Regions from separate parts of the Gracilibacillus marinus genome, predicted to be linked through region 2. Evidence: riboswitches for the same ligand, from Rfam matches in the RefSeq annotation. Region 2 holds a riboswitch; each other region holds the start of a gene.

Region 1 (11,419 bases), on a different contig from region 2:
CTAGCAAAGAACGCTAAAAAAGTGGATCTTAGGGGAAAAAACATCCCACAGGAGTGGAAACGGACACCTACGCTTTTTTATATTCTACAATGGAAGGAATTATAAAAATATTTGCTTTATCCCATATCGCCTCTGATTTATTATCATTATGAGCTAAAAAAGCTGATTTCTCTAACCAACCAAAATGCTAGCATTTGCAAACATTGTAGAACTTCACTGAGCGTAGGCGCCCAATCCCACTCCTATGGGATCCTTTTTTCTGAAGATCCACTTTTCCAAGCGGTTTGTGTTTGGAAAAGTTAGCTGAAGGAAAAAGCCCATGGAAAGGGGATTGGGCAAGCCGGAGCGGGTGCAAAGCACATATCGAATATCACAGAATTCACTTCTATTACACACAAAATCCAAGCGCTTCGGTAATTAGCTTTCGAATCGCTTGGATTTTTGTAATTGAAAAATTCTTTATCTTAATATCTGTTTACAATTATTCTGCTACAGGAACTACTTTTCCTTCATATTTTTCATTGATAAAGTTTTGAATGGCTTCTGAGTGAAGTACTTCAACTAATTTTTGTAATGCTTCTTTGTCTTTATCTTCACTACGAACAGCAATAATATTTACATAAGGAGAGTCTGTACCTTCTAACAATAGTGCATCTTTAGTTGGTGACAATCCAGCTTGCAATGCATAGTTACCGTTAATTGCAACTAATGCTTCTGTTTCACGCTCATAGAATTCAGGTAAGAAACCTGCATCTACATCTGTATCAAATTCTAAATTTAATGGATTCTCTACGATATCTTTTACTTGTGCATCTACTTTTTCAACATTTTCGTCTAATTTAATTAATTCTGCTTCTTCTAGAATGGATAATGCACGACCATGATCTGCTACAGAGTTACTCATGATCACAACAGTACCTTCAGTAATGTCGTCTACACTCTTGATATCTTTAGAATAAAAACCATATGGCTCAATGTGGATTCCACCAAGATTTGCGAAATCATATTCTTTATCTGCTTTTTGAGACTCGAAATAAGGAATGTGTTGGAAGTAGTTCGCATCTAATGTTCCGCTTGCTAAATCTTCATTTGGAAATACATAATCTTGGTATACTTCGATTTCTAATGTAATACCTTCTTCTGCTAAAAGGCTTTTTGCTTCTTCTAATATTTCAGCATGAGGTGTACTTGTTGCACCAACTACAATTGTTTCTGATGCATCATCAGTTGTTGCATCTTCTGATGTATTGCTGTCCCCATTTGTGGAATTATCTGTTTCGTTGTCGTCACTTGTTCCACATGCTGCTAAAACTCCGATGAATAATAATGCTACTAGTGTAAATAAATACTTTTTCAAAATAAATCTTCCCTTCTTATTATCTATTTTATTTTATGAAAGAAGCTTAACAAGTTAGTGTTAAGCATATTACCTTTTGTCAATTGCTTTCGTTAGCATGTCGCCAATTACTTGGAATATAAATACGATAATGATAATTAAAATCGTACATGCAAGAACGACATCAAAATTAAATCGCTGGAATCCTTGTAAATAAGCAAGATTTCCAAGACCGCCTGCACCGATGACTCCAGCCATTGCGGTATATCCAATTAGTGCGATTGCTGTTACGGTAATTCCTGATACTAATGCAGGCATAGATTCTTTTAATAACACTTTGAAAATAATAGTAGATGCATTTGCACCCATCGACTTCGCTGCTTCAATCACGCCTTTGTCGACTTCTTTAAGACCAATTTCCACAAGTCTCGCATAAAATGGCGCTGCACCGATAATTAATGCAGGTAATGCTGCTTTCCATCCGCGAATAGTACCAATCAAGAAATCTGTAAATGGAAAGAGTAATAATATTAAAATGATAAATGGAATCGCACGAAACACATTTACAACTACTGCTGTTATGTTATAAATTAGTTTGTTTTCCCATAAGTTACCCTTATCTGTTAAGAATAATAATAATCCTAAGAAAATCCCCAAAATTAATGTGCCTATTACAGCAATAATTGTCATATACATGGTTTCTTCTGTCGCAACCCATAAATCTTCCATGATGACATTAGGGAATAAATCATTCCACATGTTGTAACACCTCAACTTCCACACTTTGTTCGCGCATAAATTGGATAGATGATGCTAATACATCTTTGGAGCCATTCAATTCGATATATAATGTGCCATAAGCACCTTCACGAGTTGGTGCAATAGAACCTTGTAAGATGTTGATCTCTACATCAAATTGTTTAATCACATCTGTAATTAAAGCACGTTTGGCGTTGTTCCCAATAAAATGTAATTTCACCACTTCACTATCTTCACGGCTTGTGATAAATTCTTTTAAGCTAGCTTGGTCATGTTCTAGTGGATTTAATTGTTGGACAAAGCGTTTCGTTGTTTTAGATTGAGGTCTCACAAACACATCTAGTACATCACCAGATTCTACAACTTTTCCATTTTCCATTACTGCAACACGATGGCATATTTTTTGAATGACATGCATTTCGTGTGTAATTAAAATGATAGTTAACTGAAGTTTCTTATTAATAGAGACAAGTAAGTCTAAGATATCATCCGTTGTTTCAGGATCAAGAGCGGATGTCGCTTCATCACATAATAATACTTCTGGGTCATTAGCTAAAGCTCTTGCAATACCGACGCGTTGCTTTTGACCACCACTTAACTGAGAAGGGTAGCTATTCTCTTTGCCAGCAAGACCGACTAATTGAATGAGTTCATTCACCTTTTCTGCTCGAGTTGCTTTTGGTACGCCAGCAATTTCTAGTGGAAATGCGATATTATCGAAGACTGTTCGTGACCAAAGTAAATTGAAATGTTGGAAGATCATACCGATTTTTTGTCTTTTTAATCTAAGTTCTGTTGCGGACATCTTGGTAATGTCTTTATTGTGAATCGATATAGTACCATTGGACGGCTCTTCAAGTCGATTAATTAGGCGAATAAATGTACTTTTTCCAGCACCACTATATCCGATCACACCAAAAATCTCACCTTGATTAATCGTTAATGATACGTCGTCAACAGCTTGAACTTGTTGTTTTTTTGTTTTGTATATCTTTGACAAGCCTTTTATTTGAATCAATGTGAATTGGCTCCTTTCTTTCTCTTATTCTCTTTATTAGTATAAAAATAAAAAATCCTTTCTGCATGAGAGGACAGAAAGGATTGGCATTCATTACCGTTACGTCCTCTTATCTTTCAAAGTTTAGTATGTCAAACTTTGATGGAATTAGCACCTATCACTAATGACGGTTGCTGGGTTTCATCGGGCCAGTCCCTCCACCTCTCTTGATAAGAGATTCTATTCTATTTTAATAAGTGTAATCAACACATATATCATTTCTAATCATGAATAACAGAAGCTATCTGATAATTTTGATTAATTGTGATGATAGCATGCATTTGATATCAAGTCAATACTCTTTTAAAAAGTTAGAATAGTCATATTATTCTGATAAGTGGTATGTTAATTCGTCAATGCTTGGATTGGTGCAGGGATTCTGCCACCACGTTGAATAAATTTATCTGAATGATAAGGATTGACTCCAATGATTGGTGCGCGCCCGAGTAACCCACCAAATTCCACCACTTCACCTGACTCTTTGCCAACAACAGGAATAATACGAATTGCTGTTGTCTTTTTGTTAATCATTCCGATGGCTGCTTCGTCTGCGATGATAGCAGAAAGTGTATGACTACTAGCATTTCCATCAATTGCGATCATATCTAATCCAACAGAACACACACATGTCATTGCTTCTAATTTAGGAAGTGTTAAGGCCCCTTGTTCAATACCACGAATCATTCCGTTGTCTTCACTAACAGGAATAAAGGCACCACTAAGTCCGCCGACATAAGAACTCGCCATTGCTCCACCTTTTTTAACTGCATCATTCATTAGTGCAAGTGCAGCAATTGTTCCATGTGTACCAACACACTCTAAACCAATTTCTTCTAGTATTTCTGCAACACTATCATTCATCGCATTCGTTGGAGCAAGGGATAGATCCATAATACCAAAAGGCACCTCTAATCGTTCTGCAACAACTCTTCCAATAAATTCTCCTGCACGTGTGATTTTAAATGCAGTCTTTTTAATGACTTCTGCTACTTCGCCAAGATCTGCATCAGGATATCGTTTTAATGCATGTAATACAACTCCAGGTCCACTGACACCGACACTTAACACGACTTCTCCTTCTCCTGCACCATGAAAGGCACCTGCCATAAATGGATTGTCTTCTACAGGATTACAAAACACGACAAGTTTTGCACAACCAATACTATTATTATCTTTTGTTAATTCTGCAGTTGCTTTAATAATTTCACCCATTTGTTTCACTGCGTCCATATTAATACCCGTTCTTGTTGTACCGACAGATATGGAGGCACATACTCGCTCTGTTTCACTTAATGCTTGTGGCAGTGCATCAAGTAAAATTTGATCACCTTTAGAGATTCCTTTATGTACAAGAGCAGAATAGCCACCAATGAAATCAATCTGCACCTTTTTTGCAGCTTCATCTAATGTTTTGGCAAGTTCTACTGCTTGTTCTACAGTAGCATTGCCTAATAGTTCTGCAACAGGGGAGATTGCCACACGTTTATTAATAATTGGTACACCATATTCTTCTGCAACTTGTTCTGCAACAGTCACTAAATTTTTTGCATATGTTGTAACTTTATGGAATACATTTGTTTTTAACGTATCAAAATCACTGTCGATGCAATCTCTTAAGCTTATCCCCATTGTGACTGTTCGAACATCTAAGTGCTCCATTTGTACCATTCGAATCGTTTCTTGTATTTCTGTATATGCAATTGGCACGATTACTTCACTCCTTTATACACGGTGCATTGCTTGGAAGATTTCTTCGCGTTGAATACTGATCTTAAGTCCAAGTTCTTTTTCGACAGGCTCGAATGCTTGTTTTAGCTGTGCAAGTTTCTTTATATCATCAATGTCAATTAACATCATCATCGTAAAAAAATCTTGCAAAATCGTTTGGCTAATATCCGAAATATTCACATGATTCTCTGAAAGAACTGTTGTTACCTTTGCAATAATTCCGACTTGGTCTTTTCCAATAACACTTACAACTGCTCTCATGTTTCATCACCTCATATCTATTGTGTATCATTTCCCGTAAAAATTAATAGTCTTAGTATCGTATTCTTTCTGTACGTCATACATTGTTTTATTTTAGTGGGATTATTTCTTTACTTTAGTATAACTCATTTCAGTATTTTTGCTAAACAATTGCGAATCACTTACAATATAGTAGAAGAGAAAGGAGCGAATTACTATGAAGGATATTCGCCTAATTGCGCTAGATATGGATGGGACATTACTTTCGTCAGACCATACTGTGTCAGAGCAGAATAAAGAAGCAATTAAGAAAGCAAGAGAAAAAGGTGTCGAAGTTATTATTTCGACAGGAAGGCATTTCCGAACAAGTGCGCATATCGCGAAAGAATTAGATATTCATTATATTATTAACGTGAATGGCAGCGAAATATGGACAATGGAGGAAGAATTAATCGCAAGAGAAATAGTAGATGCCTCTATTATAAAAAAATTGATTGAACTGAAAAATAAACATAAGACTTGGGCATGGTCAGCTTCTACTGATCAAATTTGGCGAGATGAATTCCCGGATAATGTCGAGGATTATACATGGCTGAAATTTGGCTTTGATACAGATAATGACGAAACCAAACAATTACTAATGGCAACACTTGAAGAATGGAAAGAGATTGAGTTAAGCAATTCTAGTTTGACTAATATTGAAGTAAATGCTGTTGGTGTCAATAAAGCGAAGGCTGTGGAAGTTGTTTGTGAACGTCTTGGCATTACAATGGATCAAGTAATGGCATGTGGGGACAGTTTGAATGATATCAAAATGATTGAGCAAGCAGGTATTGGTGTGGCAATGGGGAATGCCCAAGACAAAGTGAAAGAAGCGAGTGATTGGATTACAACATCTAATGACGAAGCAGGAGTTGCGCAGGCAATCAACAAATTTGTGTTAAAATAAGCAGAAATTTCAGAAAATAAGGTACAATTACTTGCAGAGAACGACAGGATATAATAAGTTATTAGATGGAATGTTTTTTTCTAATGATGTTACGCATTATTCTATTTCGTGCTAAAATAGTAGTGTAGAATAATACATATGCACATATTTAGTTTAAAAAAGGAGCGAATGAGAGAATGGCAAAACAGCAATTTGGTGTGGTAGGTTTAGCTGTAATGGGGAAAAACCTTGCGTTAAACGTAGAAAGTAGAGGTTATTCTGTAGCAGTATACAATAGAACTTATCAAAAAACAGAAGATTTCTTAAATGAAGAAGCAAAAGGGAAAAATTTCGTTGGTGCAAAAACAATCGAAGAATTTGTTGATTCATTAGAAAAACCAAGAAAAATCATGTTAATGGTCCAAGCAGGTCCAGCAACAGATGCTACGATTGCTTCATTGAAACCATTACTTGATAAAGGTGACATCTTAATTGATGGTGGTAATACATTCTTTAAAGACACAATGCGTCGTAATGCAGAATTGGATGAATCAGGTATTCACTTCATCGGTACAGGTGTATCTGGTGGGGAAGAAGGAGCGCTTAAAGGACCTTCTATTATGCCTGGTGGTCAACAAGAAGCTTACGAATTAGTTGCACCTATTTTTGAAGCAATTTCTGCAAAAGTAGAAGGAGAACCATGTGTGACATACATTGGACCAAATGGTGCAGGACACTATGTGAAAATGGTACACAATGGTATCGAATATGGTGACATGCAATTAATCTGTGAAGCATACTTCATTATGAAGAATGTGCTTGGACTATCAGCAGAAGAATTACATGAAGTATTCGGTGAATGGAACAAAGGGGAATTAGATAGTTACTTAATCGAAATTACTACAGATATCTTTAAGAAGAAAGATAAAGAAACTGGTAAGCCAATGGTTGATGTGATTCTTGATACTGCAGGCCAAAAAGGTACTGGTAAATGGACAAGCCAAAGCTCACTAGACTTAGGTGTACCACTTCCTGTTATTACAGAATCTGTTTTTGCTCGTTTCATTTCTGCTATGAAAGAGGAACGTGTAGAAGCAAGCAAAGTATTAAGCGGGCCTTCAGTAGCTGATAAGCCATATGAAGGGGATAAAGACGAGTTAATCGAAGCAATTCGTAAAGCATTATACATGAGTAAAATTGTTTCTTATGCTCAAGGATTTGCGCAAATGCGCGCAGCATCTGAAGAGAATGATTGGAACTTACGTTATGGTGATATCGCAATGATCTTCCGTGGTGGTTGTATCATCCGTGCGCAGTTCTTACAAAAAATCAAAGAAGCGTATGACAATGAACCAGCACTTAAAAACCTATTGCTTGATCCATACTTCAAAGGTATCGTAGAAAGCTACCAAGATTCATTACGTAAAGTATTAGCAATTGCGATGGAACGTGGTATTCCAGTACCAGGATTCGCAAGTGCATTAGCATACTTTGATAGCTATCGTACAGCTACATTACCTGCTAACTTATTACAAGCACAACGCGATTACTTCGGTGCGCACACATATCAACGTATCGATAAAGAAGGCGTGTTCCACACAGAGTGGTTAGAAGATTAATATTTAAAGATTGGAACAAAAGAATTCTTTCATTACAAAAATCCAAACGATTCGAAGACTGTTTATCGAATCGCTTGGATTTTTTTTGCGTATTAAAAAACTCTATTTGGTATTGTTGAGATTTTAAATATTATACAAATATTGGTCTTATTCCATATCAAATAAGATTACTCTTGCTGGTGCAGCTTCTGTTCCTATTAACTTCAACGGTGCTGCTACCATAAAATATTCACCAGGGACAATCTCTTTTAATCGTAATCCCTCTACTATGACAATATCAGATTGTAGTAATTTCACATGTGTTGGGTAGCCTTCTTGACTCCGTTCTATTCCTAAAGTATCGATACCTACACCTGCAATTTTCTTGTTTATTAAATACTCAGCACCGTCTTCAGTCAAATAAATAAAATTGAAATCAAAGGAATGACTTTCATAAAAGGAGTTTTTTGTTTTAAATAAAATAAAATCGTTCTTATTGATAGTATGCGCTTTCAAATCATTTGACGAAATGCCATCTGTAACATGCATTAAATCAATCACTTTCACTTGTCTAATTAATTTGTTTAATGGTATGTTCTCGAATGTATCTGCATGATTAATCATGTGCAAAGGAGAATCGATATGGGTACCTGTATGTGCGTTTAATTGCATATTGGTATCTGTTACTGTGTCAAAAGTTCGTGTATCGAAAGCTGGTTTTTTGCTATCCATGTTCTCCCATACTTGCATATTTGGATGAATCTCCATCGAAATATCATAAAATTTCATTGTATTTCCTCCTCTTGTTATAGTATAAAAAAGCAATCAAAATAAATTGATTGCTTTTTTAACATTCAAATACTGATTATTCAGGTTTAATGTCCCACCATTTAAAGCCATCTTTTTCTAGTAATTCATCTGCTGCTTTAGGTCCGTTTGATCCTGATTCGTAGTTAGGGAAATCAGCTTTTTTATTAGACCATGCATTTGCGACAACATCCGTAAACTTCCAAGAAAGAGCAACCTCATCCCAGTGAGTGAAGTTTGTGGAGTCACCACGCATACAGTCGTGTAACAATGTTTCGTAAGCTTCAGGTGTATTCATCTTATCACCAGAATTATTATCGTAACTTAATGTGATTGGTGTAGAAGATGTATTGTAATCACCTTTTTTCGCATTCACATGTAATGTAATACCTTCATCTGGTTGCACATGAATAACGAGAAGATTTGATTTTGTCTCATGTTCCTCACCATAATATAAATTCATTGGTAAATCTTTAAATTCCACAACAATCTCTGTTGATTTCTTCTCCATACGCTTACCTGTACGAAGATAGAATGGTACACCAGCCCAACGGAAATTATCAATTAGTAGTTTAGCTGCGACAAACGTATCTGTATTGGATTCTGGATCAACACCATTACCTTCACGATAGGCAGGTAATTCTTCACCATTTACAATACCACGATCATATTGGCCACGTACGAAGTATTTATCTACATTTTCTTCATTCAATACACGAAGTGCGCGCAATACTTTTACTTTTTCGCTACGGATTTCTTCTGGAGTTAAGCGAATTGGTGGATCCATTGCAATAAGTGCAAGCATTTGTAGCATATGATTTTGCATCATGTCTTTTAAAGCACCAGCACTGTCATAATAGCGGCCACGTTCCTCTACTCCGAGTACTTCACTTGAAGTAATTTGGATATTGGAGATATATTTATTGTTCCATAAAGGTTCGAATAGTGCATTTGCAAATCGAATGACTTCAATATTCTGAACCATTTCTTTACCTAAATAGTGATCAATACGATAAATTTGGTCTTCTGTAAATGCTTCACGAATTTGGTTATTTAATTTTTCAGCTGATTCATAATCATGGCCAAATGGTTTTTCAATAACTAAACGTGTCCATCCTTTTGTTTGTGTTAATCTTTCTGATTTTAAGTTAGCAGCTAACGTACCAAAGAAATTCGGTGCCATTGAGAAGTAGAATAAGCGATTGCCTTCTGTTTCGTGCTTCTCATCAAGTTCATTAATTAATTGCTCTAACTTTGTATAATGTTCTAAGTCTTGGATGTCGAATGGGTTATAATGAAAATGACTTGCAAATTCATCAGGATCAATTGTCGGATCATTCAACCCATTGATGGATTTCTTTACATTCTCACGAAAATCTTCATTTGTAAGTGGTCGTCTTGCTACACCAATTACAGCAAAATTATCTGACAGCTTCCCATTACGATATAGTCTGTAAATGGAAGGATACAATTTCCTATTTGCAAGGTCGCCAGTAGCGCCAAAAATAACAATAACAGCTTTCGGGGTATTCGATGTCATATTACTTTAACTACCTTTCTTCATATAAAATTTGTGAACTAGCGGATTCTTCGTACATGTGTCACGATATACTAGAATCATAAATGAAACACATATATGGATGTGTTTCTTTCGTTTATACTACTTTAATTATTATATAGTATAAATTATTTGGCAAAATAAGAGATGTTTTCTTTAATAATTATACATGATAACATATAAATAGTCACAATGACGAAATTGTCATAAATATATACTATCATTTATTCAAAAAATGACAAATAAAATACATAGAATTTTCAAAAAATTTAGGAGGAAAATATGAAAAAATATCGCGGATTCTTAATTGATCTTGATGGAACAATGTATAAAGGAACAGAAAAAATTGAAGAAGCAATTGATTTTGTAAAAGAATTGGATCAGAAAGGTTTACCTTATTTATTTTTGACAAATAATTCGACAAAACATCCGAAAGACGTAGCAAATAAATTAGTAGAAATGGGAGTACCGTGTACGGAAGACCATGTATTTACTACAAGTATGGCTACAGCGAAGTACATACGTGACTTAAAAGCGAATGCGACTGTGTATGCAATAGGAGAAGATGGTCTACATCTTGCGTTAGAAGAAGCAGGATTCTCGTTTGCAGAAGACAACGCAGATTATGTTGTAATGGGATTAGATCGTGACATTACTTACGAAAAACTAACAAAAGGTGCGTTGAATATAAGAAATGGTGCGACATTTATTGCAACAAATGGGGATGTAGCATTACCGACAGAACGAGGCTTTTTACCTGGAGCGGGGTCTTTAATTTCGGTCTTATCTGTTACAACAGGAGTAAAGCCTATATTTATTGGTAAGCCTGAATCTATTATTGTGGAACAAGCTTTAGAAGTATTAGGTACAAATAAAGAAGAGACTGTCATGATTGGCGATAATTATTATACGGATATTTTGGCAGGGATTCATGCAGGAATTGACTCCATACTTGTCCATACTGGTGTGACAACAAAAGAAGAAGTACAAACACTCGAAACAAAACCAACTTTTGCTATTGATAGTTTAGTGGAATGGACGTTTGGGGAATAATTAAAAAATTTAGAATGTAAATATTGTTCTTTAAATAAAAAGCGAATGATACCAATTATTGTGTGCGGATATCCCGCTGCGGCTTGCACACTCCCCTTTCCATGGACTTTTTCCTTCAGCTAACTTTTTCAAGCAAAAATCGCTTGAAAAAGTGGATTTTCAGGAAAAAGGGTCCCATAGGAGTGGGAGTGTGCGCCTTCGCTTAGTGAAGTTCTACCATGTTTGTGAGTATTGGCATTTTGGTTTGTGACGGATAGAAGCTTATTTTGATATATAATCTAGAGACAAAATAATAATCAATATGGGATTTTTATGATTACATTAATTGTAGAGTTTAAACCCACGGAAAGGGAAA
Region 2 (11,419 bases):
TTATCTCATCTAACTTGTACCTATAACTTGCTTCACGCCATACTTTACTATGTTCATCAAGCTTTGCACCACGGTCATTGTCAGTCATCGCCCGCCAGAAGTTCAAACGTAATGGGGAATGCAGGAATTCTTTTCCCTTCACTACATAAGATGATAACAAACCAGTACCTTTCTCTACTTTCATAGAAAACTGCTCACCATTGATTACATATTCAGACTCTTTATCCTCAAGTTGTAGTTGTCCATCTACCTTTTCATTATGGACAACACGCTTTGGATCAACAAATTGCGTAAATGCAATCTCATGTTTCTCTTCCGCCCAAAATGGATTTTCTTTACATAAGAATGCGATTGTCACAACTTGTTCTTTTTCTTTTATGAAAATATTTTCAGGATAGTGCAATGATACTTGCGCCTTTTCTAATGGTTTAATATCAACAGTTAAGGAACCAGTTAATTGCAACTCACCTTCTGTTTCTATTTTCCATACTAATTCATAGTCAGATAAAGATGTGAATAAATGCTTGTTATGAATAACATATTCCCCTTTTTGAATATCTATTGGCTCCACATCTATATTTTGATAACATGCCTTTACTTCATGTAACTTTGCAGAAATTGTACCATCTGCATAAATAACGCCATCACCTGCAAAATTACCATCATGTGGAGATTCACCAAAGTCTCCGCCATATGCTAGATAACTCGTGCCATCTTTTGTTTGATGACGTAATGCTTGATCCTTAAAATCCCATATAAAGCCACCTTGTAAGACATCATATTGATCAAAGAGTTGTGTATATTTGTGTAAATTACCTGTTGAATTCCCCATAGAGTGGGAATATTCACATAAAATATATGGCTTCTTCTCTCCAGGATGATTAGCATATTGCACAAGTTCTTGTGGGCTACGATACATCGTACTTTCCATATCTGATGCAGCATCTGATGGGCGATAATGGAATACGCCTTCATAATGAACAAGTCGTGTTGGGTCATTTTTCTTAAAATAATCATACATTTTTAAGAAATTATCCCCACCAAACGATTCATTGCCTAATGACCAAATAATAATCGATGGATGATTCTTATCCCGTTCATACATGGATTGACAACGATCTAACACATTCTCTGTCCATTCTGGTCTACTTCCTGGTACTGTATCTTCTAGTGTTTCTTGACCATAACGCCACGTACCATGTGTCTCCAAATTCACCTCATCAATCACATACAATCCATATTGATCACAAAGTTCATACCACTTAGGATGATTAGGATAATGAGATGTCCTGACAGCATTGATATTGTATTGCTTCATTATCGTAATATCTTTAATCATATCATCAACAGTTACAGCTCTTCCTCTGTCTGCATCGAATTCATGACGATTCACACCTTTTAGTACTATTCGTTTTCCATTGAGATACATTAGATTATTTTTCATTTCAAATTGTCGAAAGCCTATTTTTGTAGCAAAAGTTTCTATAATCTGATCATTTAAATCTTTGATTACAAATAGTAGTGTATACAAATACGGCTTCTCTGCACTCCATTGCTTTGGATTTTTCACGTCAATTACCGAACGCACTTCTGCTTCTTGAACCTCTGATATTGGTAATTGATGGACAGACTCTGCTATCTTGTGATTTGTCCCATCAAGCAATTGCCATTGCAATATAGTATCATTTGTTTCTTTTTCAAAATAATTCATCATTTTTGCGGATACTTCTAATTGTGCATCACGATACTTTTCATCAAATGTTGTGCGTACTAAATAATCATACAAATGTACTTCTGGCAATGCATATACATACACATCACGAAAAATCCCACTCATACGCCAAAAATCTTGGTCTTCAAGCCAACTCGCATCACACCATCTATACACTTCCACTGCGAGCTTATTCTCACCACTTTTTAAATATGGTGTGATATTAAACTCTGCAGGTGTAAACGTATCTTCACTATATCCTACAAGCTCACCATTAATCCATACATAAAAAGCAGATTCCACGCCAGCAAAATGGAGAATCACAGGCTTCTCTTCCCAATCATCTGGTAACGTAAAAGTTGTAACATATTGACCAACAGGATTATAATTCGTTGGCGCGAATGGTGCTTCGATATCATCATGCTCTATCCATGGATACCTTGTATTCACATATTGTGGATAATCGTATCCTTCCAATTGCCAATGTGCAGGCACCTGAATCTTATCCCATGAAGAAACATCTTCTTCATAAAAACGACTGATTTTTGCATCAGGATTTTCCGCAAAGCGAAAATGCCATTTCCCATTAAGTGACATCCAATTCGAAGATCGCTGTTGATCACCAGCCAAAGCATCGTCAATTGTAGCATAAGGAACCACACTTGCATGCGCTTCCATTCTATTGATTTGGAATATTTCCGGATTATTATTCCATTCTGGATACCCATTTTCTGGTGCTTGATAAATTAGTTTTTCTTTATATAAATTCAATACAATCATACCTCCTTGAAATTGTGGTAGACGAATCATTAATCAAAGGATATAATAATTAGTAAAAATAATCAAGTTAAATTTTACTCTAGTTTTACTAAAAGTGAAAAGAGGACTCTTATGACTACAATAAAAGATATTGCACAAAAAGCGAATGTATCGATTGCAACGGTTTCTCGAGTGCTCAATTATGATAGTACCTTATCTGTAAGTGAAGAGACAAAAAAGCGCATATTTGAAATCGCGGAATCACTATCTTATAGCAAAAATACTTCAAGAAAAAAATTATACAGGCGTGTTGCATTTATTCATTGGGTCACAGAATCAGAAGAATTATCTGACCTTTACTATATGGCGATACGACATGGAATTGAAGAAAGAGCAGAGAAACATCATATTCAATTACAAAAATTCACGCGAGACGAATTAGAGAGTATTCCTAACACAATTGACGGCGTGATTGCTGTTGGACGATTTACGACAACAGAAATTACACTAATGAAGCAGAAATCATGCAATGTCGTATTAGTAGATTCAGATACTGAGAATGCTGGTTGTGATGCGGTTTTAGTAGACTTCTCTTCTGTCATTCGTCAAGCTGTCGAACACTTGATGACACAAGGAATCACTCAGATTGGATTTATTGGTGGCAAAGAGGATATACGAGAAAAAGCAATGCGAAAAATGTTGGTAGAGAAGAATTGCTATAATGAAAAGCTTTTTATTGAAACAAATTATCATATCACCAATGGTTATGAAGCAATGCAGACATTTTTAAAGTCAAATAAAGTAACAAATATCGGCTTTGTCGCAGCAAATGATCCACTTGCGATAGGTGCGATAAAAGCATTACATGAAGCATCAATTAAAATACCAGATGATTGTAGAATAATCGGTATAAATGATATTAGTGTATCAAAATATGTCTATCCCGCATTGTCTACGATTCGAATCGAAAAGGAATGGATGGGAAAAACAGCTGTAGATCTTTTAGTTGAACGGCTGAAAGATGATCGAGATATTCCAAAAAAAGTATATATTGATACTACATTGATACAACGTGAAACAACCTGAATGGATAATTCAGGTTGTTTCTGTTCATGTATTTTATTGAGCTACATGTAATACATTCTCTTCTTGTTCGTCTAATTGGATGACTTGAATACATAGAATAAAAATACTTAGAATCGATACAAAACCAAACAACCCTAGTAATCCAAGCTCATATAATGTCGATGATAGGCTTAATGTAATCACACTAACTACAATTGCGCCAATTACTGTTGCTAGTGTCTTCGGACTTGTACGCCACACAAATGTAGATTTAGATGCTTGCATTACTAGTGTAACAATGACAAGTACAAGAATATTTGTAGACATTCCTATCCATACAGGGTGAACATTCAAGAAAAATTCACTTGGATGCCATCCACCTAAATGATACCATGTTAAACCTGACGCAAAGCCTGCAAATAAAGAACTAACAACTGCAGACCTGTTCACAAGCGGCCAGAATAATGCAGCGACAACTGGTGCAAATGTAGCAGAGTTACGTGTTGTCCATGCAAGTACATTCCACCATGCAGATTGCTCTGTACGCAATAACCCAAAACCAATCATTAAAAATGTTAATACTAATAACGAGATTTTCGTATATTTTACCAACTGTTCATTTGTCGCATTTGGATTTATGGAACTACCCACATCTTTTCCTAAACTAGTCGCACCAGAAAATTGACATGGTGCTCCCCACCCTAATGCACATGCCCAAATACCTAGGAAGAATAAGCCGACTAATGGGGCTGGTAACACACTACTTAAATATTCTGGAAGTGCAATTAAACCTAACCTACTATTTGGTACAACAATTGCAGCAGCAAGACCAAAGAGTATTCCACAAAGAATAAAAGGGACACCCATTACAGATGCAGCAATTAACCCTTTTTGCCCTTCTTCTGGTGTACGGCAAGATAACGCCATTTGGAATGCAGCCTGTGCTAAAATCACATTTACTAAGAATGTTCCAAACCATGCAACAATTACTTGCAGTCCAACACCACCAAAATCAAACATCTCAGGTCTAGTTGTCGCTAAGTTCGCTAACCCTGAAATACCTGGATTAATAAAGACAGCAACAACTCCAATAATTAACATGATTAGAAACACAATCGAGTTCATTGTTTGCGTGAATGCAACAGACCACATCCCACCTGCTTGTAAATAGATAAATAATAATAATGCAGTAAACGCAATCGAGAAAGTGAGAGAGATTCCTGTAAAAACATTCAATGCTGAAGCAAATGCAATCGCTGTTGCAACAGACCACATCGGGAATGCAAATGCAGTAATTGCACCAGCTAGTCCTTTTGCTGCTCTACCGTAACGATCTCCAATCATTCCAGATACTGTGACGAGCATTTTCTTACGGAAAGATTTAATCATTAAGAGTGCAATAATAAGAATTTGAATTGTTTCTGCAATGCCATACCATATTGCAGAGACACCTGTTAAATAAGACAATTCTACGATAGAAATATAAGTAGATCCTGAGAATAAACCAGTAATACAAAATGCGACAGTCCACCAGCGGAAATTCCTTCCTCCAACAAAGAAATTATCTCCTGATGCCGCTTTTTTCTGTGCAATTTTACCAACGATAATTAATAAAGACGTATAAATTAATGCAATAGCAATCATCCATATCCCATATGATGTCATTTCGTCACACTCCAATTCAAGTTAATATCGATTGCTGCATCTAAGAACAGATTGTATGCAGGACAACGTTTCAATACTTCTTCCTTCCATTTTTCAATTACTTCATCCGATTCATTTGAAATAACTTCAATCTCACTTGTGACATTTTTATAATACGGAATGACACCATCTACACCTGCAATGCCTCTACGATCAATTTCCGCAACAGTATCTGACTGTAAATACTCGTATTGATAACCATGTTGCTTTGCTACCATCTCTACAACTATTAGCAAACAACTATTAAATGACCCGAGAATGTATTCAAGCGGTGTTGGTGCTGTATTTGTTCCACCAAGTTTTTCTGGTTCATCAATCTCAAAGTGAAAATCTCTTACTTTATTGGCATAACGAAGTGGTGATACTTGTTTTGTACTTGCTTTTACTGTTCGAATCTCTTTGTTGCTCATCCTTCATTCTCCTTTTTCTCTTTTTCTACAAAACGAAAAGCCTCTTTTTATCTTTATAACTAAGATAAAAAGAGGCTTGATTGCATACTCATCGCTCTTCTTATCTTTCAGGAATTACCCTGCTGGAATTGGCACCATTGCTAAACGAATAGCCGGTTGCCGCGGGATCATAGGACCAGATTCCTCCACCGCTCTTGATAAGAATTATTTTGTTGTTACTAACAATAATAAAATTTAAAAGGAATGTCAATACTTTTTCTGATAATTCTGATTATAATAGTTGGTATTAAAATTACAATGTAGGAACAAAAGCGAAAGCGTCCGGTTAGAAACGTAGTGACTGGAACGAACCAACTGAGATAAAGTGAGACTTCAATCAGTTGGAGTTATAAACTCTGACTGATTGGTAGCGAAACTTATCAGGGTGTTAGCGACCGTTTACCCACAACTAGCATTTTAAATATATAATCTCTTTATTATGTTGTGGGTATTACGGACGCTTATTAACCGTGGAAAAGGAATCACGATGAGCTTGCGAATCGATGATGACTTATTGACAGTTGATTCGTGAAGTCACCTAGTTTCTGGACGCTTAAGCTGGATGAGAACAAAAGCGAAAGCGTCCGTTTAGAAACGTAGTGACTGGAGCAAACTAACTGAGATAAAGTGAGACTTCAATCAGTTGGAGTTATAAACTCTGACTGATTGGTAGCGAAACTTATCAGGGTGTTAGCGCCAGTTTACCCGCAACTAGCATTCTATATGTATAAACTTTCATTATATTGTGGGTATTATGGTCGCTTCACCGTGGAAAAGGAATAATGATGAGGGACGAATCGATGATGACTTATCGTAGGACGGTTTGTGAAGTCGCGTAGTTTCTAAGCTTTGGAGCTAGACGTCACGATTTCCAATAATTAACTTTTAACTACTCCTTTTTGACAACAAAAACCGAGGTCCCATTGATGGTAAACCTCGGTTTGATATGTATGATAAAATAAATTATTGCCTACTTTGATTCTATTGGAATCAATTCAAAAATAGGAGTTCGTTTTTCAAATACTTAGTTATTAAACCTCTATACTCTCTAGCCACTCTTCATACCAGTCCATAACAACAACACTCGGCTGTAGTTCAAGCTCTTTTTCTAGCATTTCCTTTAATTCTTCAAAGCATTTTTGAACTAAAGTACTCTTCCCAGTAATAGCAAATATTTTCATGAGTTCAAAATAGCCTTCTTCTTCTAATGGATATCGTTTATAGATTTCTAATGCATGTTCTGTTGCTTTTTCATAAGCTTTATTTTTTGTATACCATCCAATCATTTTCTTCTTTGTTTGGACCCATAAGTATTGTAATCTTATGTATTCATTATTCGCCCATGCGTAATCAAGATTGAACATATACTCTCCCTTACAATATGCCATTATTTCTTCATATTTTTGAATGGTCTGTTCATTTATTTCTTTGTCTTCTCGAATAAATCTTTCAAAAAGGTCTACATCTATTTCCACATCTCGTAAAACGAGGGAATAACCATTTTTAGAATTCTTAATCTGAATATACTTTACATATTGCTTTAATGTAGAACGAACATGATAAATCGTCGTATATAGTTGTGTATAACTCTTTTCCAACGAAAAGTCTGGCCATAATTGTTCCACTAATTCATCCTTTGTTACCAATCGATCTCGATGATGTAATAAATAAAAGAACAATTGTTTTGCTTTAGATGTACGCCATTTCAATTCAATTGTCTTGTTGCCATCAAAAACTAATGGTGTATGGAATAATTGAATAAACAAATATTGTGATGGAGTTTCTTCTTCCGATAATTGATTTAAAGAAATTCTTTCCATTAATCGTTTTGTCGTCTTCTTCAATCGCTCTGCAGTCGCAGGTTTTAGTAAATAGTCCATTGCATTTAATTCAAATGCCGTTACTGCATATTGATTGTATGCAGTAACAAATACGATATGAAGCTTCGGATTCTCATCTAATAAGATTTCCGCTAACTCCATTCCGTTTATTCCAGGCATCTCAATATCTAAAAATAGAACATCAGCATGGTAATCAGAAACCTTTTCTTGTGCTTCAAATGGATTAGAAAATTTAGCTACAATATCATACGTGTGGATTTTAGTTAACTGATGTGCTAAATAGTCTATAGCTAGTGGTTCATCATCGATCAATATTGCTCGCATCGTATCCACCTCTTCTATCATTCACTTCTTCTATTCTATAAACAACTACAGTACCTATACCTTCTAAACTCCTAATACGTAATTCTTTACCAAATAGTTGTTTCCATCTTTTATTTGTGTTCCATAATCCAATCCCTCTGCCATTCGTCCATTTACCTGATTGTAATTGTGCTAGTATTTCTTTACTCATACCGATACCATTGTCTTTCACAATTATTTGTAGTATACCGTTCCGCTTCACTGTTTTGATTTCAAGGCTACCACCTTTTTGTTGCCTCATAATTCCATGTTTAATCGCATTCTCTACAATTGGTTGTATTGTCAATATTGGAATAACGTAGTTCTTTGTATCATGTACATTCCATTTTATTGTGAGTAAATCTCCATACCTCACTTTTTCAATATACAAGTAATCTTCTACAATTTGTAATTCTTCTTTAATGGGGATAAATTGATGATGGGAAGCAAAATCAAATTTTTTCCGCAAAATTTCACTAAATCTCTCAATTAACCCTCTCATCTTATCAGGTTTAAACACACTTAATGCATTGATAGTATTTAGCGTATTAAAGATAAAATGTGGTTGTATTTGAGCATGTAACCACATTGCCTCCATCTCAACTTGTTGTTTTGTTAATCTTTTCATTTGAACAAGATTATACACACGAGCAAGTAACTCCGTACTATCAACAGGTTTCACAACATAATCATTTGCGCCTGCATGAAAGCCCACTTCCATATCTTTTGAATGACTAAGTGCAGTTAATAACAATACAGGTAACTCTGTTTTACTATAACGCTCTCGGATTTCTTTCGTTAATTCATAACCTGATAGATTTGGCATCATAACATCTAGAATAACTAGATCCCATTCCTTTTGAAATAGATGCTCTAATGCACGATTACTATCACTAATTGCAGTAACTTGATAATTTTCTTTTGATAAAATAGATTCTAAGACATACAAATTCACTAAATCATCATCTACAATTAGAATAGAAGCATGTGCTTCTTCTTCCATCACATCTCTATCATTCAACTGTGGCTTTTCTATTACTTTTACTTCCTTTGTTGGTGTGTGATCACTTATTTGCAACGTAAATGATAACTCTGTGCCTAATCCTTTTTTCGATCTTCCGTATAGTTTTTCTCCATGTAATTCGATTAATTGCTTGGAGATACTTAGTCCTAATCCAACTCCTCCTTCAGATAAATAAGACATGGACTCATCTTGTTCATATGGTTCAAATACGCGAAAAAATGTCGATTGATCCATTCCTACACCAGTATCCATAATCGTAACAACAATCTTCCTATCATCAATTGTAGCTTTTAGTTTAATCCATCCATAATCCGTAAATTTTACCGCATTATGAAAGATATTGTAGATGACTTGCAATACTCTATTTTCATCAGCATATACTGGTGGTAAATCCTCAGGAATCTCATTTTTCAGTTGAACCCTTTTTTTATCTATCATCACCTCAAACATATCCATTATACCTGGCACGATAGCTTGTAAATAAAAAGATTGGTACTGTATCTTCGGCTTCGTTAACTTTAATCTAGCTAAATCTAATAAATCATCTAAAAGTATTGACATCCGATTACCAACATGCAGCACTGTTCGAAGTTCTTTTGTTGCTCGTTCATCTAATTGATTTTTATTTCTATCTAACACGACCTCTGTCAATTGAAGCATACTATGAAGTGGATTTCTCAATTCATGTGATGTATTCGCTAAAAAGGAATCTTTTTCTTTTGCAACATTTGCTAAACTTTCCGCTTGTTCTAGCGACTTTCTATAAAGATTTACATATCTATGCAGCCACATCATTGTAAAACAAGCAATGGTTACAACCAGATCAATTGGATAAAACGCCACTCGTATACCTTGTTCAATCCAAATTCCCCACCAGATAAAATTATGAAACAACGCAACAACAGCTAACATCTTCCAAATATCAGCGACAAAGAATTCCTCACGAATTGACTTTATCAACTGTATAATAGCATAAAAACATGTAGAAATTAGGATAAAATTACAAGCATCTGCAATATACTGTAACCATTGTAATGGTAAGAATATGGTTAACAATAACATACTTATACAAACAGCATAAAACCCGTGACTCCATAATTTATTACTAATTTTATAGCCTACTTTTGCTATTAAGTACAAACCTATCGATAAACCGATTGCTCCTATATTTGCCAATCGAATATTCCATTCAAAGTTCAGCTGTAACCAAAAAGTTAAGATTTTCTCATGACTACCTAAGGATTGAATCACAATAGCAAAAAAGAGTATAAAAAATGTATATAAATAGTTCTTATTATGTTCATGAATGAGAAATAATGCAAATGAATAAATAGCATAAATAAGAAACGCAATCATCACAATTAATTGCATGGAATAAGACAATAGTGTCTCTACTCTAATAGTTGAAGATGTACCAAACTCAACAGATCGAATGATTCCCGCATCATATGGATCTAGATAATTAGCGACTTGTATCAATACTTCTATTACACCATTATCTGTTGCTGTAAATGTTGTTAATGTTGGCACATTCATTGGAGTATAGTACTTTTCTTCCGCTGCTACTGTACCTGATTGTGAGATTTTATTTCCATTAATATATACTTCTGATGCATTGCGCACACTCGGAACAACAATTATAAACGGCTCATTAATTCCTTTATCTACTAAAATAGTTAATTGATAAGTACCATAGAAGATTGATGGTTCTTTTTCTGTTTGATAGTCTCCCCATTTACTTGGTACTTTAATAAGTTGCTCATTCTTAGACTCATCTACTTTTGTAAGCAACTGATTTGGATGAAACAACCAGTCCCCATCAAGCGAAACAATCGATTCCTCCCAAATGGCATTCCCTCTTAAATCTAGTATTCCATCTTTAATAGTGACTTGTTCCTTATTACCTGTCATTAATGGTACCCATAATATACGGCAGACTGATAAAAATATTAGGAATAAGATTAAAGTCAGGAGTACCCTCCAATTCATTCTTCTTGTTATTTTCATGTATGTATTGCACCTCGATAAATGGAGCATTGGTAACTCTCACTAATTATTAAAAATTTGTTTCATTTCATGTGTGCCATAATTACTGTATACATTATTTGGATTCAAAACTAAGAGCGTATTGCGTCTCTTGATTTATTCGCATACATATTCTTATCTGCGACGCGAATTAAATCAAATTCTGTCGTACCATGTCTAGGATAGACGCTATATCCCATACTTATATTACAATAAATTGGAATGTTTTGTACAACAAACATGCGACGAAAGGCAGACTGAATCGTTCTTAACATTTCTAACAAAATAGAGACATCATCTACCAAAATCAGAAATTCATCTCCTGATTTTCTATATACATGCAAATGATATTCCCTAGCAACTTGCTGTAACCTAAAGGCAAATTGACAAAGTATATGGTCACCTATAAGATGACCATATGTATCGTTAATCGTTTTAAATTTGTCGACATCCATAAAAATAATTGCAAATTCAGACTCCGTTTCCTGACATTTATGAA
Region 3 (11,419 bases), 470 kb from region 2:
TAAAGAAATAATAGTACGATAGCAAATGGCTTACCTATAATATCTGTTAAAATATAGCCGAAGTCCTTCTGATTATAATATCTTGGAATCTGGGTGTAGCATAACAGTAATAAGACTCCAACAATGTAGGCGAAAAGAATAACAATCCAAGCATCTTGTTTTGCACCAATACCTAGTGCAAATAATGTTGTACTACCAACTTCGAAAATAATTACAAGAAATAGTAATTGAATGGAAGATAATTTTGGTGTGTTCATTGAATAACCCTCTCACATAGTTCAATTACATACAGTTTTGCCGAATAAGAGTATATTTAATCTTTTCTTATATAATTAATTTACTAAAAAAAATACTCTAGAAACAAATATAGTATGGCACTAATTTGTTTCTAGAGTATCTATCTATTCTGAGATATGATTATTTACTTTTAAATAATGAATAATTGTACTAACAGCTTCTTCGACAGATAGTTGTTCAGTATCAATAATCAATTCAGGATTACTTGGTTCTTCATATGGTGCATCGATACCCGTAAATCCCTTAATTTCACCAGCTCTTGCCTTTTGATATAACCCTTTAGGATCGCGTGCTTCACAGCCTTCTAAGCTACATTTTACATATATTTCCACAAAATTCCCATCATTTAAAATGTCACGGACTTGCTCTCTGTCTTCTTTATATGGAGAAATAAATGCAGTGAGTGTTAAAAGTCCAGCGTCACTCATTAATTTTGCAACTTCTCCAATTCTGCGGATATTTTCTTTACGGTCATCAGGACTAAATCCTAAATTATTATTTAATCCGTGACGGATATTGTCTCCATCTAATCGATATGTTCGGACGCCTTTTTGAAATAAAGCTTTCTCTAATTCCACTGTGATTGTAGATTTACCTGAACCAGACAATCCAGTAAACCATAACACAGGGCTTTTATGTCCATTTAATTCCGTGCGATCTTGTTTGGTTATAACAGAGTCATGCCAAACAATGTTTGTTGCTTTTGTCATTCACCTGCACCTCTTTGTAATCCTCTAATTAATATTTCTGCAACCTCTGGACGAGAGAATTGACGTGGCAATGCCTCACCATTGCGTAATTTCTCACGTACTTTCGTTCCACTTAAATGTACATGCTCTGATTTATCATGTGGACACGTTTTTTGCGAAGCCATGTTCTCGCATTTGTTGCAATAAAATGCATGTTCAAATTTAAATATAGTAATACCTAACTCTTCTTCGTATTTAGAAATAAGCTCTTGTGCCTCGTATGTGCCATAAAAATCGCCTACACCTGCATGGTCACGGCCCACGATAAAGTGTGTACACCCATAATTTTTGCGGACAATCGCATGTAGAATGGATTCACGTGGCCCTGCATAACGCATTGCAGCAGGATAAATCACAAGTCTAGTTCTATTCTCAGGAAAATAGTGTTTCAATATTGCTTGGTAGCTCTCCATACGAATATCTGCAGGGATATCATCTGATTTTGTTTCCCCAACTAATGGATTTAGTAATAGTCCATCAACAGATTCTAGTGCGCACTTTTGAATATATTCATGTGCGCGATGGACAGGATTTCTTGTCTGGAATCCAACAATTGTTTTCCAACCTAAGTCTTGGAATAATTGTCGTGTTTCAATCGGATCTAAATAAAATTTCTCGAATCCTTGGTGCGATGGGCGATTAACCAATTGTATCGGACCTGCTAAATAAATGTCGCCTTTTTCATACAATTTCTTCACACCAGGGTGGCTATCATCTGTAGTACCATAGACATATTGTGCTTCTTTGTGCTTATCATAACGATATTTCTCTTGTAAATCTAAAATGCCGTAAAGAATACCATCTTGACCGTATAATGCGATAGGTTGGCCAATTGTTAACGCATCTGCTTGCACTTCTGTAACACTAAGTGTGATTGGTATACTCCACACAGTGCCGTCAGCAAGATGGACATTCTCGACAACTTCTTTATAATCTTTTTCGCCGAGGAAGCCTGTTAATGGACTAAACCCACCAATTGCAATTAATTCTAAGTCTGAAACACCCCATGCATCAATGGTAAGGGATGGATAATTCTTTGCTTGTGCTAGAGCTTTTTCTCTTTGCTCTCCTTTTAATTCTCGGTTTACTAATTCTCCACCATGTGCGACAATTGTCTCTATTTTTTGATCCGTGATAACAGACATTATAAAACTCCTTTCGTTTCTCTATGGAAATTGCGACCATCATAAACTGCATCTACATAACCTTTACGAACAACGAAATCACCAAACTTTTCATTTGCTTCTCTTTCATTAGCATATGCATGAATGATTTCTTGTAATGTTGCAAGTATCTCATCTTCTCCAATATTTTCGCGATATAATTGATTTAACCGATCACCAATGAAGCTTCCGCCTAAATACAAATTATATTTGCCTGGTGCTTTACCGATAAAGGCAATCTCAGCAAGAGCTGGACGAGCACAGCCATTTGGACAACCAGACATACGTATGACAATTTCCTCTTCACGAATGCCTTCTTGAATTAGAATTTCATCGAGTTTATCGATTAAAGAAGGGAGGTATCGTTCAGATTCAGCCATCGCTAGTCCACATGTAGGTAATGCCACACATGCGATCGAATTTCTTCTAAGCCCGGAATAGTGTTTACCGTCAGTTAATCCATAGATATCAATAATTTCTTGAATTTTCTTTTTCTTTTGTGTCGTGACATTTGCGATGACTAAATTCTGATTTGGTGTGAGACGGAAATCCCCTGTGTGAATAGAAGCAATCTCGCGTAATGCAGTCATTAACTTGTATTCTTCCGTGTCTTTTACTCTTCCGTTCTCTACATATAATGTGAAGTGCCATCTGTTTCCACCTTTGATCCAACCATAGCGATCTCCATTATGGTCAAAGTGATATGGTTTCGCATCATCTAAGGCAAACCCTAGTCTATTTGATAGTTCTTCTTTGAACCAATCTAATCCATACCGGTCAATCGTATATTTGAATCGGGCATTTTTGCGATCAGATCTATTTCCGTAATCACGTTGAATTGTGACAACTTTTTCTGCAACTTGAATGACGTCTTCTTTTTTGCAATAACCCGCAAGTTTAGCTAATTGTGGATACGTGTTGGTATTCCCGTGTGTGGAACCCATACCTCCACCGACTACGACATTAAACCCAATTACTTCATTATTTTCGATGATTGCAATAAAACCTAAATCCTGTGAAAATACATCAATATCATTGGAAGGTGGTGCCGCAATCCCTATTTTGAATTTTCTTGGTAAATATGTTTTTCCGTAAATAGGTTCATCTTCTACTTTAGAATCAACGATTTTCTCTCTGTCTAACCAAATCTCGTGATAAGCGCCTGTTTTTGGTGATAAATAATCACTGATTTTTTGTGCCCAGTCTTGTATTTCTTGATGCACGTCCGATTGATATGGATTTGGGTTACACATCACATTTCGATTTACATCTCCGCAAGCAGCGATAGTTGTCATTGCTTCTTCATTAATTGTTTTGATGGTTTCTTTTAAATTCCATTTCAAAATACCGTGAAGTTGGAACGCTTGGCGTGTCGTTAGTTTAATTGTATTATCACCGTACTTTTGTGATAACTGATCAACACTTAGCCATTGTTTTGGTGTCGCAACCCCACCTGGAATTGCTACACGTAACATAAATGCATAGGCGGGTTCTAGCTTTTGTTTTCTACGCTCCTCACGAATATCACGGTCATCTTGTTGGTAACTACCATGGAATTTTAGTAGTTTTGTATCGTCATCTGAGATAGCTGCTGTAATTGGGTCATTTAATCCTTCTTTAATCGTTCCTCGTAAAAAACGACTATCTTCTTTGAGTTGTTCGATTGGATCTAATTTTTGCTCCTTATTCGACATTTCTATATCCCCCTCATCAATACACGTCTCGTTGGTATCGTTTCTGTTGTTTTAATTGATTTACATATGCTTCTGCATCTTCTCTACTTACATTCGCATGGTCTTGAACAATTTGGATTAATGTCTGATGCACATCTTTCGCCATTCGCTTCTCATCTCCACATACATAGATATGTGCACCACGTTCTATCCACTCAAATAGTTCTTTACCACGTTCTTCCATGCGATGTTGTACGTAGACTTTTTCTTCTGTATCTCTTGAAAATGCAACATCCAATTTAGAAAGATAGCCTTTTTTCAACCAATTTTGCCAATCTACTTGGTATAAGAAATCAGATCTGAAATGTTGGTCACCGAAAAATAACCATGTATCTCCTTTTAAATCTAATTCTTCTCGTTCCTCAATATAGCCTCTAAATGGTGCGACACCAGTACCAGGGCCAATCATGATGACAGGAGTTTGTTCATCAAATGGAAATTTGAAATTCGGATTCTTGTGTACATAGACATCTACAACATCACCAGGTTTTATTCTGTCTGCGATTTCACCAGAGCAGACACCAGCACGATCTCGACCACAACTATTGTAGCGGACTGTAGCAACAGTTAAATGCACTTCGTCAGGATTTGCTTTGTTGCTACTTGAGATAGAATATTGACGTGCAGGAATTTTTCGCAACCAATCAATCATGGTTGTTGGGTCTAAATCTGCTGGTGGATAATCCTCAATCAAATCGAGTAAGTCACGTCCATCAATATATTGTTTAATTTGATCATTATCTGCAATAAGTTTTAGTAAATCATTGTTTTTAAAGAACCCAGCAGCTTTATCTAATAAACCTTTTGTTAATCTTGTAATCTCAAAAATAGAAGTAAGTGCTTCTTGGATGGAGCGGATTTCTCCTTGTTTATTAATTGGAACAGTTTGTTCAGGATTCCAATTTAATTTTTCAATTACCGCTTTTACTAATGCAGGATCATTTTTCGGATAGATTGCTAGACAATCACCTGGTTCATATGTGAAATTCGATCCTTCTAGTAATAGCTCAATATGTCTCGTTTCTTTGTTCGAGCCTTGACCACTAAGATTAATGTTTTCTAATACTTCTGCTGAAAATGGATTGGCTTTTGAATAAATAGGTTGTTCAATGGAAGATGCCGTTACTGCTGTTACATCTGCAACAGCGCTAGCATTGTCTTCTTGAATTGTTCCAACGATACCTTTAATCCATTCTTCAGCTAATTCTTCGTAATCAACGTCACAGTCTATTCTGTCGTAAAGGCGTGTTGCTCCTAATTCTTCTAATCGTTTATCAAAATCTTTCCCTGTTTGGCAGAAGTGTTCATACGACTCATCTCCAAGTGCTAAAACAGAATATCTAACCCCATCTAACTTAGGTGCCTTTCTACCTAAAAGGAACTCATGGAATTGAATTGCATTATCTGGTGGATCTCCTTCGCCGTGTGTTGCTGTGACAATAAACAAATCTTCTACGTCTTTGATTTTCTTTGGTTTAAAATCATCCATACTTGATAATTGAACAGTAAAGTTTTTATCTTTCAAGGTACTAGAAAGCTGTTCAGCGACACGTTGGCTATTTCCGGTTTCTGAGCCAAATAATATGGTGATAGTACGTGTTGGCTGCTTTGTGACAGTTGCTTGTGGCACTTGTTGTGGTGGTGTTTCAACTGCTTGAGATGCTGCTAAGTAGCCTGCGAGCCAGTTTTTTTGAGCGTTTGTTAATGTTGGTAATACTTGATTTAATATGTCCGTTTGCTTTTGATCAAATGGACTATTGACAACTTGTAATGTCAACATGCTCACCTCTATTTCATTAATTTGTAATTAAACCTATTATATTTATTAAACCTATTGTTTTACTTTGAATTAGGTAAAAAAATAATCGAAACTCATCCTGTTGTATGCAAGCCACATTCAGTTTTTTGGGAATTTGCCCATCTTCCTGCGCGTTCATCACTATTTGGATTCACTGGTGACGTACACGGGATACAGCCGATGCTCGGGTAATTTTGGTCGTGTAATGTGTTGTATGGTAAGTCATTTTCGCGAATGTAATTCCATACATCTTCTAATGTCCAGTATATTAATGGACAGACTTTGATAGATTTAAATCGTTCATCTTTGTTGTAGAACTTTGTGTTTGCTCGACTTGTTGATTGTTCTCGACGTAATCCAGAAATCCAAGCCGTTGCACTGTACAACACTTCTTCTAATGGCTTGATTTTTCGAATATAGCAACACTGATCTGGATTTCTTTTCCACAATGCTGAACCATGTTGAGCTGCTTGTTCCTCTAGTGTCAAACTAGGTTGTTTTAATTCAATTTGTAAAAGTGGATACTTTTCTTTCACACGGTCAATTAAATCATATGTTTCTTGGAAATGTAAACCAGTATCTAAGAATACGAGTTTTGCATCTTTTTTAACTTTGGAAATCAAATCGATTAAGACCATACTTTCTGCACCAAAGCTACAAGCATAAATCAAAGCATCACCGTATGCTTGGTATGCAGATTCAAGTATCATCAATGCACCTTTATGAGAGTCAGCTTCTTCTGGTATATACTCATTCCAATGACTTTCTTCGTAATGGTCATACGTAATTACAGATGTTGACATACCTTTTCCCCTTTCTAAAATTCTATCATTATACGAAAAAACCTCTTATCTTTTTGATAAGAAGTTCAACTGACGTTCACTTCTTATCTTCCGGTAACAGTAGTGTATGCTGTTCCGCAGGATTTGGCACAGTGCCCATTACTTGACCTGTTGCCGAGGTTTCCCAGGGCCTGCCCCTCCACCTCTCTGGATAAGAATTCCTTATATAAACAATTAATGTTATGATATATCTATTTATTGGAAAAGTCAACAGTAAAATAGTCGGAATTATTAAAAAATATACAAAAGCGAAAACACCCGTTTAGAAACGTAGCGACTGGAGCAAATCAACTGAGATAAAGGAATCACGACGAGGAACGAGTCGATGATGACTTATCGTAGGGCGATTTGTGAAGTCGCCTAGTTTCTGGGTGTTGGAGCTGGATGATACAAAAGCGAAAACACCCGTTTAGAAACGTAGCGACTGGAGCAAATCAACTGAGATAAAGGAACCAAACAATGTTTAATTTTCCCCTTGCTTCAAAATAAAAATAACTCTACTTCCCGTTATGGTATATTATAACTAAGGAGGAGAACGAAATGAAATCGAATATTTGGGTATCTCTATTATTATGGATTCTTGTTTGGTTATCTGCCATTACAGTAGAGTTAGCTGGTGGTTCAGAAACTAGTGCATATTTATTTAGTATGATGGCACTATTTTTCGTTGCATTCTTTTTTATGTCTGTTGCGAAATCAGCAGCTATTTATTTATTATGTATACAGTTAATTAGCATTACACTCGCGTTCTTGTTTTCTTCACATGATTGGATGAACCCATTTGTGTTGTTGATGTTCCTTCTGTTACTTGTATCATGTTTCAAATGGACTTCAGGAAGATTTACATATACCTTCACCATTGCTGTGTTGCTAGCGAGTTTTTTAACACAAATGGAATTCCTATCTATTACACTCGTATCTTTTTACTTATTGCTTGCAACGATTCTCATTATAGCAATCTATGAATATTATAAGTATTTCCACCATTTATCTGACATAGAACAACGATACCAAGCATTATTACATACATATAAAAAATTAAAACGTGATACCATCACACATGATCAGTTAACAAGACAACAAGAACGACTACATATAGGTAGAGAGATTCATGATCGAGTTGGTCATACATTAACGAACTTATTAATGCAAATAGAAATTTTACATTTGAAAGATGGCAGGGAAGAATGGAATCAAGTAAAAGTATTGGCACAAGAAAGCTTACAAGAAACGAGAAAAGCTGTTAAAGCACTAAAGGAAGATTCTGTAACAGGTATTGCGGCAATCATTCAATTAATACGGAAACTCGAAGCAGAACAATATATTTCTATTACCTTTTCCATGCGCCAAAATGCCTTGTCGATTACTTTAAGTCCAGACCAAGCTACTGTTGTATATAGAGCAATCCAAGAATCGTTAACGAATATCATGAGACATAGCGCGGGAAAAGAAGCTACTGTTTTGTTAGAAGCACCTGGTTCTGCGACATTTCGATTTGAAGTTACGAATCCACTTACAGAAGATGTCGAATGGCGAGAAGGCTTTGGCATTCAATCAATGAGAGATCGATTGCAACAAATAGGAGGAGAATTAGATATCTTTATATATCAGCATAATTTTGTAGTACGTGGATCTTTTCCACTTAAGGAGTGAGAGAAAATGGTTTCTATTTTACTTGCAGAAGACCAAGTGATTGTTAGACAAGGTATAAAAATGATGCTAGAAACAGATCCAGATTTAGTTGTGACAGGTGAGGCAACAAATGGGAAAGAAGCATTACAACTAAGAGAAAAGTATTATTTCGATTTAGCGATATTAGATATTCGGATGCCAGAACTTGATGGAATCAAAACAGCACAACAATTATTAGAACGGTATCCAGATATGAAAGTGTTAATCCTTACAACATTTAATGATGAAGATTATGCGATTGAAGCATTAAAAATAGGTGTGCACGGTTATCTACTGAAAGATGCCAATAAAGATGAGCTTATTCGCGCAATTAAAGATTGTCTAAAAGGTGGATTGCAATTGCCAGGTGAGGTAGCTAGAAAAGTCGTGCCACATTTATTAAATGAAAAGAAAAAAACATATAGTAAAGAGACAACTATCTTCTTGACCAAAAGAGAGCGCGACATTTTATGTTTACTTGGAGAAGGAAAAAGTAATAAAGAAATTGCAGAGGGATTAGCATTATCTATTGGTACAGTAAAAAACCATATTAGTAGTTTATTAGATAAACTACAATTAAGAGATCGTACCCAATTAGCCATCTATGCAATTCATAATGGATATGTATAGAGGGGGAAATGCAATATTTTCTAATTGTACAAAATATAAATGACTCTAGTCACTGTTTATTTGATAAGGAATGACTAAAGGCAGTATGGATACTGCTCTTTTTTTTATACAATAAAGAAGGATAAAGATGAGAAAGGGTGTGTGCAAATGTTAGAAACAGAAAGCTTACGTAAAGTATATAAAAATAAAGTAGCAGTAGACGAAGTGAATATTTATTTGAAAGAGGGAGAATCTGTTGGGTTATTAGGTCCGAACGGGGCAGGGAAGTCTACATTAATTTCCATGATTGCAACACTACTTAAACCAAGTAGTGGCAAAGTGTTTTGGGAAGGACAAGATATTATCAAAAATCCACATATAATTAGGCCAACATTAGGAATGGTGCCACAAGAAATTGCCTTATACAAGGAATTATCCGCATATGAGAACGTGAAGTTTTTTGGCAAAATCTATCGCTTAAAAGGGAAACATTTAGAGTCAAGAGTACAAGAAGTGTTAGAGATTGTTGGTTTGAAAGATCGACAAAAAGAATTGGTTAAAAATTATTCAGGAGGTATGCAGCGACGTATTAATATTGCTGTTGCTTTATTACATGAGCCTGACATTATTATTATGGATGAACCGACAGTTGGGATTGATCCACAATCACGTCATTATATTTTAGAGATGGTCAAACGGCTAAATGAAGAAAAGGGGATGACTGTTCTATACACATCTCATTACATGGAAGAAGTAGAAAAACTTTGTGATCGAATTTATATCATGGACAATGGAAAAATCATTGCTACAGGTACGAAAGATGAGCTTGTTAGTATCTTATCGAGTGAAGAAACAATCGATTTAGTTCTTGAAGAATCATCTAGTGCTTTTGAAGATGCATTAAGAGCTGGAGAACATGTGTTAAAAGTAACTGAAACAGAAAAAGGATTGAAGTTAATTGTTCCTAAACAGTCCAATCAATTAACAACCATTTTCCATCTGGCAGAAAAGCACCAAGCAGCAATCCAGTCTGTTTCCATTCATGTACCATCATTGGAAGATGTATTTTTACATTTGACTGGTAGAAAATTGAGAGATTAGGGGTGAGTGTGTATGGTCAACTTTTTCTTGAAAGATATCAAACTATTATTAAGAGACCGCACAGAGCTCTTGGTTATTTTCCTTATGCCATTTATACTTATGCTCATCTTAGGTTTTGCACTTAAAGGAGTATTGGGAGGGGGCGAATCAACAAGAGAGTTAGAAGTGGCTTTAGTAGAAGAGGATAATTCTAATGAAGGAAAAGCGCAATTTGTATCTTATTTGGAGGAGCAGGAGATTCCAACGATTGCTAAGGAACAAATAATAGAAGCAAGTAATCAAATTGCGATTCCATCGATTATTCATACGATTTTAACAGAAGATTTAACAGAAATTGTTGCAGTAGAACTGACAGACAAGGAAACTGCTGATGAAAAGCTCGCAGCAAAGGAAATAGATGCAATTATAACGATACCAGAAGGATTCACATATACAACATTAAAACATGTCCTATTACAAGAAGCAGATTCAGCAAATCTCCTTATCAAAAAGGGGGAACATGCCGTATTTGATAGCTCGATTGTTGAAAATATTTTATCTCAGATTGCACAATCTATTAATTTAGAGACGGCAATTGCAAAGGAATCACAGTCTACAGAGATACGTCCAACAAGTGACGAAGTGATTAAAAGAGAAACAGAAACAATTACAAATGGTGAGCCAGTTAGTTCTATGGAATACTATTCAATTGGTATGGCGGTAATGTTTGCCTTTTTTATCGCATCAACAATGGCTGCAAAATCCTATTCTGAACAAACACAACACGTATTAGATCGTATTATTTTGTCAGGGAGACATCCGTTACAATTTTTAATTGGGAAGTTATTTGCTGTTATCATGTTAGTTTTTTTTCAAGTAAATGTTCTATTTGTGCTTTCTTCTCTCATTATGCAATCATTCCAACCAATATCTTGGCAAACAATCGGGATTATGGAACTGATTACATTCTTTTATGCCCTTGCAATAAGTGCAATTGCCTGTTTGTTAATTGCATTAACATTAAGACTTAGATCTCAAGCTGTGTCTAGTTCATTTACAAGTGGGATTGTCAGTGTGTTGGCATTACTTGGCGGTAGTTTTACACCAATTACCACATTTCCAGAAGTGATTCAAATGATTGGTTCATGGACACCAAATGGTATGACATTACGTGCATACATGTTAGCGAGCCAAGGGCTTCCCTTTGCAGATATTGTTCCATATGTAATTCGTCTAAGTTGGATCACTGTCTTCATCTTTATTCTAAGTGTAGTTCTTTTCCCGAATAGGAGGGTGGCAGCATGATTAATATTTTCTTATTACAATGGCAACGACTGCGCAGAAAGCCTTTTATGGTCATATCGATGTTAGCAATGACTACAGTATTTGTTATTTTCATTGGAGGAATTAGTAACCAAGCGGAAACACCTATATCTGCCTATTTTTCAAATGTTTTTTCTGATGAGGAAAAGCAAGA

Evidence for each region. A riboswitch is a leader RNA that binds a small molecule or an ion and turns the genes downstream of it on or off. The one in region 2 is predicted to bind S-adenosylmethionine.
Region 1: linked by a shared signal. The riboswitch ahead of ACFOZ1_RS13850 (methionine ABC transporter ATP-binding protein) and the one ahead of ACFOZ1_RS02580 (OsmC family protein) in region 2 are both predicted to bind S-adenosylmethionine.
Region 3: linked by a shared signal. The riboswitch ahead of ACFOZ1_RS00585 (phosphoadenylyl-sulfate reductase) and the one ahead of ACFOZ1_RS02580 (OsmC family protein) in region 2 are both predicted to bind S-adenosylmethionine.

The regions. Positions count from the first base shown of each region.
Region 1 covers NZ_JBHSDV010000005.1:50,829-62,247, reverse strand. The annotation lists gene ACFOZ1_RS13860 (MetQ/NlpA family ABC transporter substrate-binding protein) at 482-1,357, opposite strand; gene ACFOZ1_RS13855 (methionine ABC transporter permease) at 1,427-2,095, opposite strand; gene ACFOZ1_RS13850 (methionine ABC transporter ATP-binding protein) at 2,085-3,113, opposite strand; SAM riboswitch class I at 3,220-3,329, opposite strand; gene ACFOZ1_RS13845 (PFL family protein) at 3,498-4,859, opposite strand; gene ACFOZ1_RS13840 (ACT domain-containing protein) at 4,875-5,141, opposite strand; gene ACFOZ1_RS13835 (Cof-type HAD-IIB family hydrolase) at 5,338-6,069, shown strand; gene gndA (NADP-dependent phosphogluconate dehydrogenase) at 6,246-7,667, shown strand; gene ACFOZ1_RS13825 (cyclase family protein) at 7,815-8,435, opposite strand; gene zwf (glucose-6-phosphate dehydrogenase) at 8,512-9,993, opposite strand; gene ACFOZ1_RS13815 (TIGR01457 family HAD-type hydrolase) at 10,294-11,064, shown strand.
Region 2 covers NZ_JBHSDV010000001.1:567,878-579,296, reverse strand. The annotation lists gene lacZ (beta-galactosidase, LacZ type) at 1-2,482, opposite strand, end outside; gene ACFOZ1_RS02590 (LacI family DNA-binding transcriptional regulator) at 2,603-3,556, shown strand; gene ACFOZ1_RS02585 (sodium:solute symporter family protein) at 3,590-5,200, opposite strand; gene ACFOZ1_RS02580 (OsmC family protein) at 5,197-5,649, opposite strand; SAM riboswitch class I at 5,747-5,853, opposite strand; gene ACFOZ1_RS02575 (response regulator) at 6,720-7,853, opposite strand; gene ACFOZ1_RS02570 (ATP-binding protein) at 7,831-10,806, opposite strand; gene ACFOZ1_RS02565 (GGDEF domain-containing protein) at 11,013-11,419, opposite strand, start outside.
Region 3 covers NZ_JBHSDV010000001.1:100,898-112,316, forward strand. The annotation lists gene ACFOZ1_RS00560 (GerAB/ArcD/ProY family transporter) at 1-257, opposite strand, end outside; gene cysC (adenylyl-sulfate kinase) at 402-1,007, opposite strand; gene sat (sulfate adenylyltransferase) at 1,004-2,191, opposite strand; gene cysI (assimilatory sulfite reductase (NADPH) hemoprotein subunit) at 2,191-3,903, opposite strand; gene ACFOZ1_RS00580 (assimilatory sulfite reductase (NADPH) flavoprotein subunit) at 3,920-5,719, opposite strand; gene ACFOZ1_RS00585 (phosphoadenylyl-sulfate reductase) at 5,815-6,543, opposite strand; SAM riboswitch class I at 6,624-6,740, opposite strand; gene ACFOZ1_RS00590 (sensor histidine kinase) at 7,123-8,235, shown strand; gene ACFOZ1_RS00595 (response regulator) at 8,242-8,883, shown strand; gene ACFOZ1_RS00600 (ABC transporter ATP-binding protein) at 9,031-9,963, shown strand; gene ACFOZ1_RS00605 (ABC transporter permease) at 9,976-11,247, shown strand; gene ACFOZ1_RS00610 (ABC transporter permease) at 11,244-11,419, shown strand, end outside.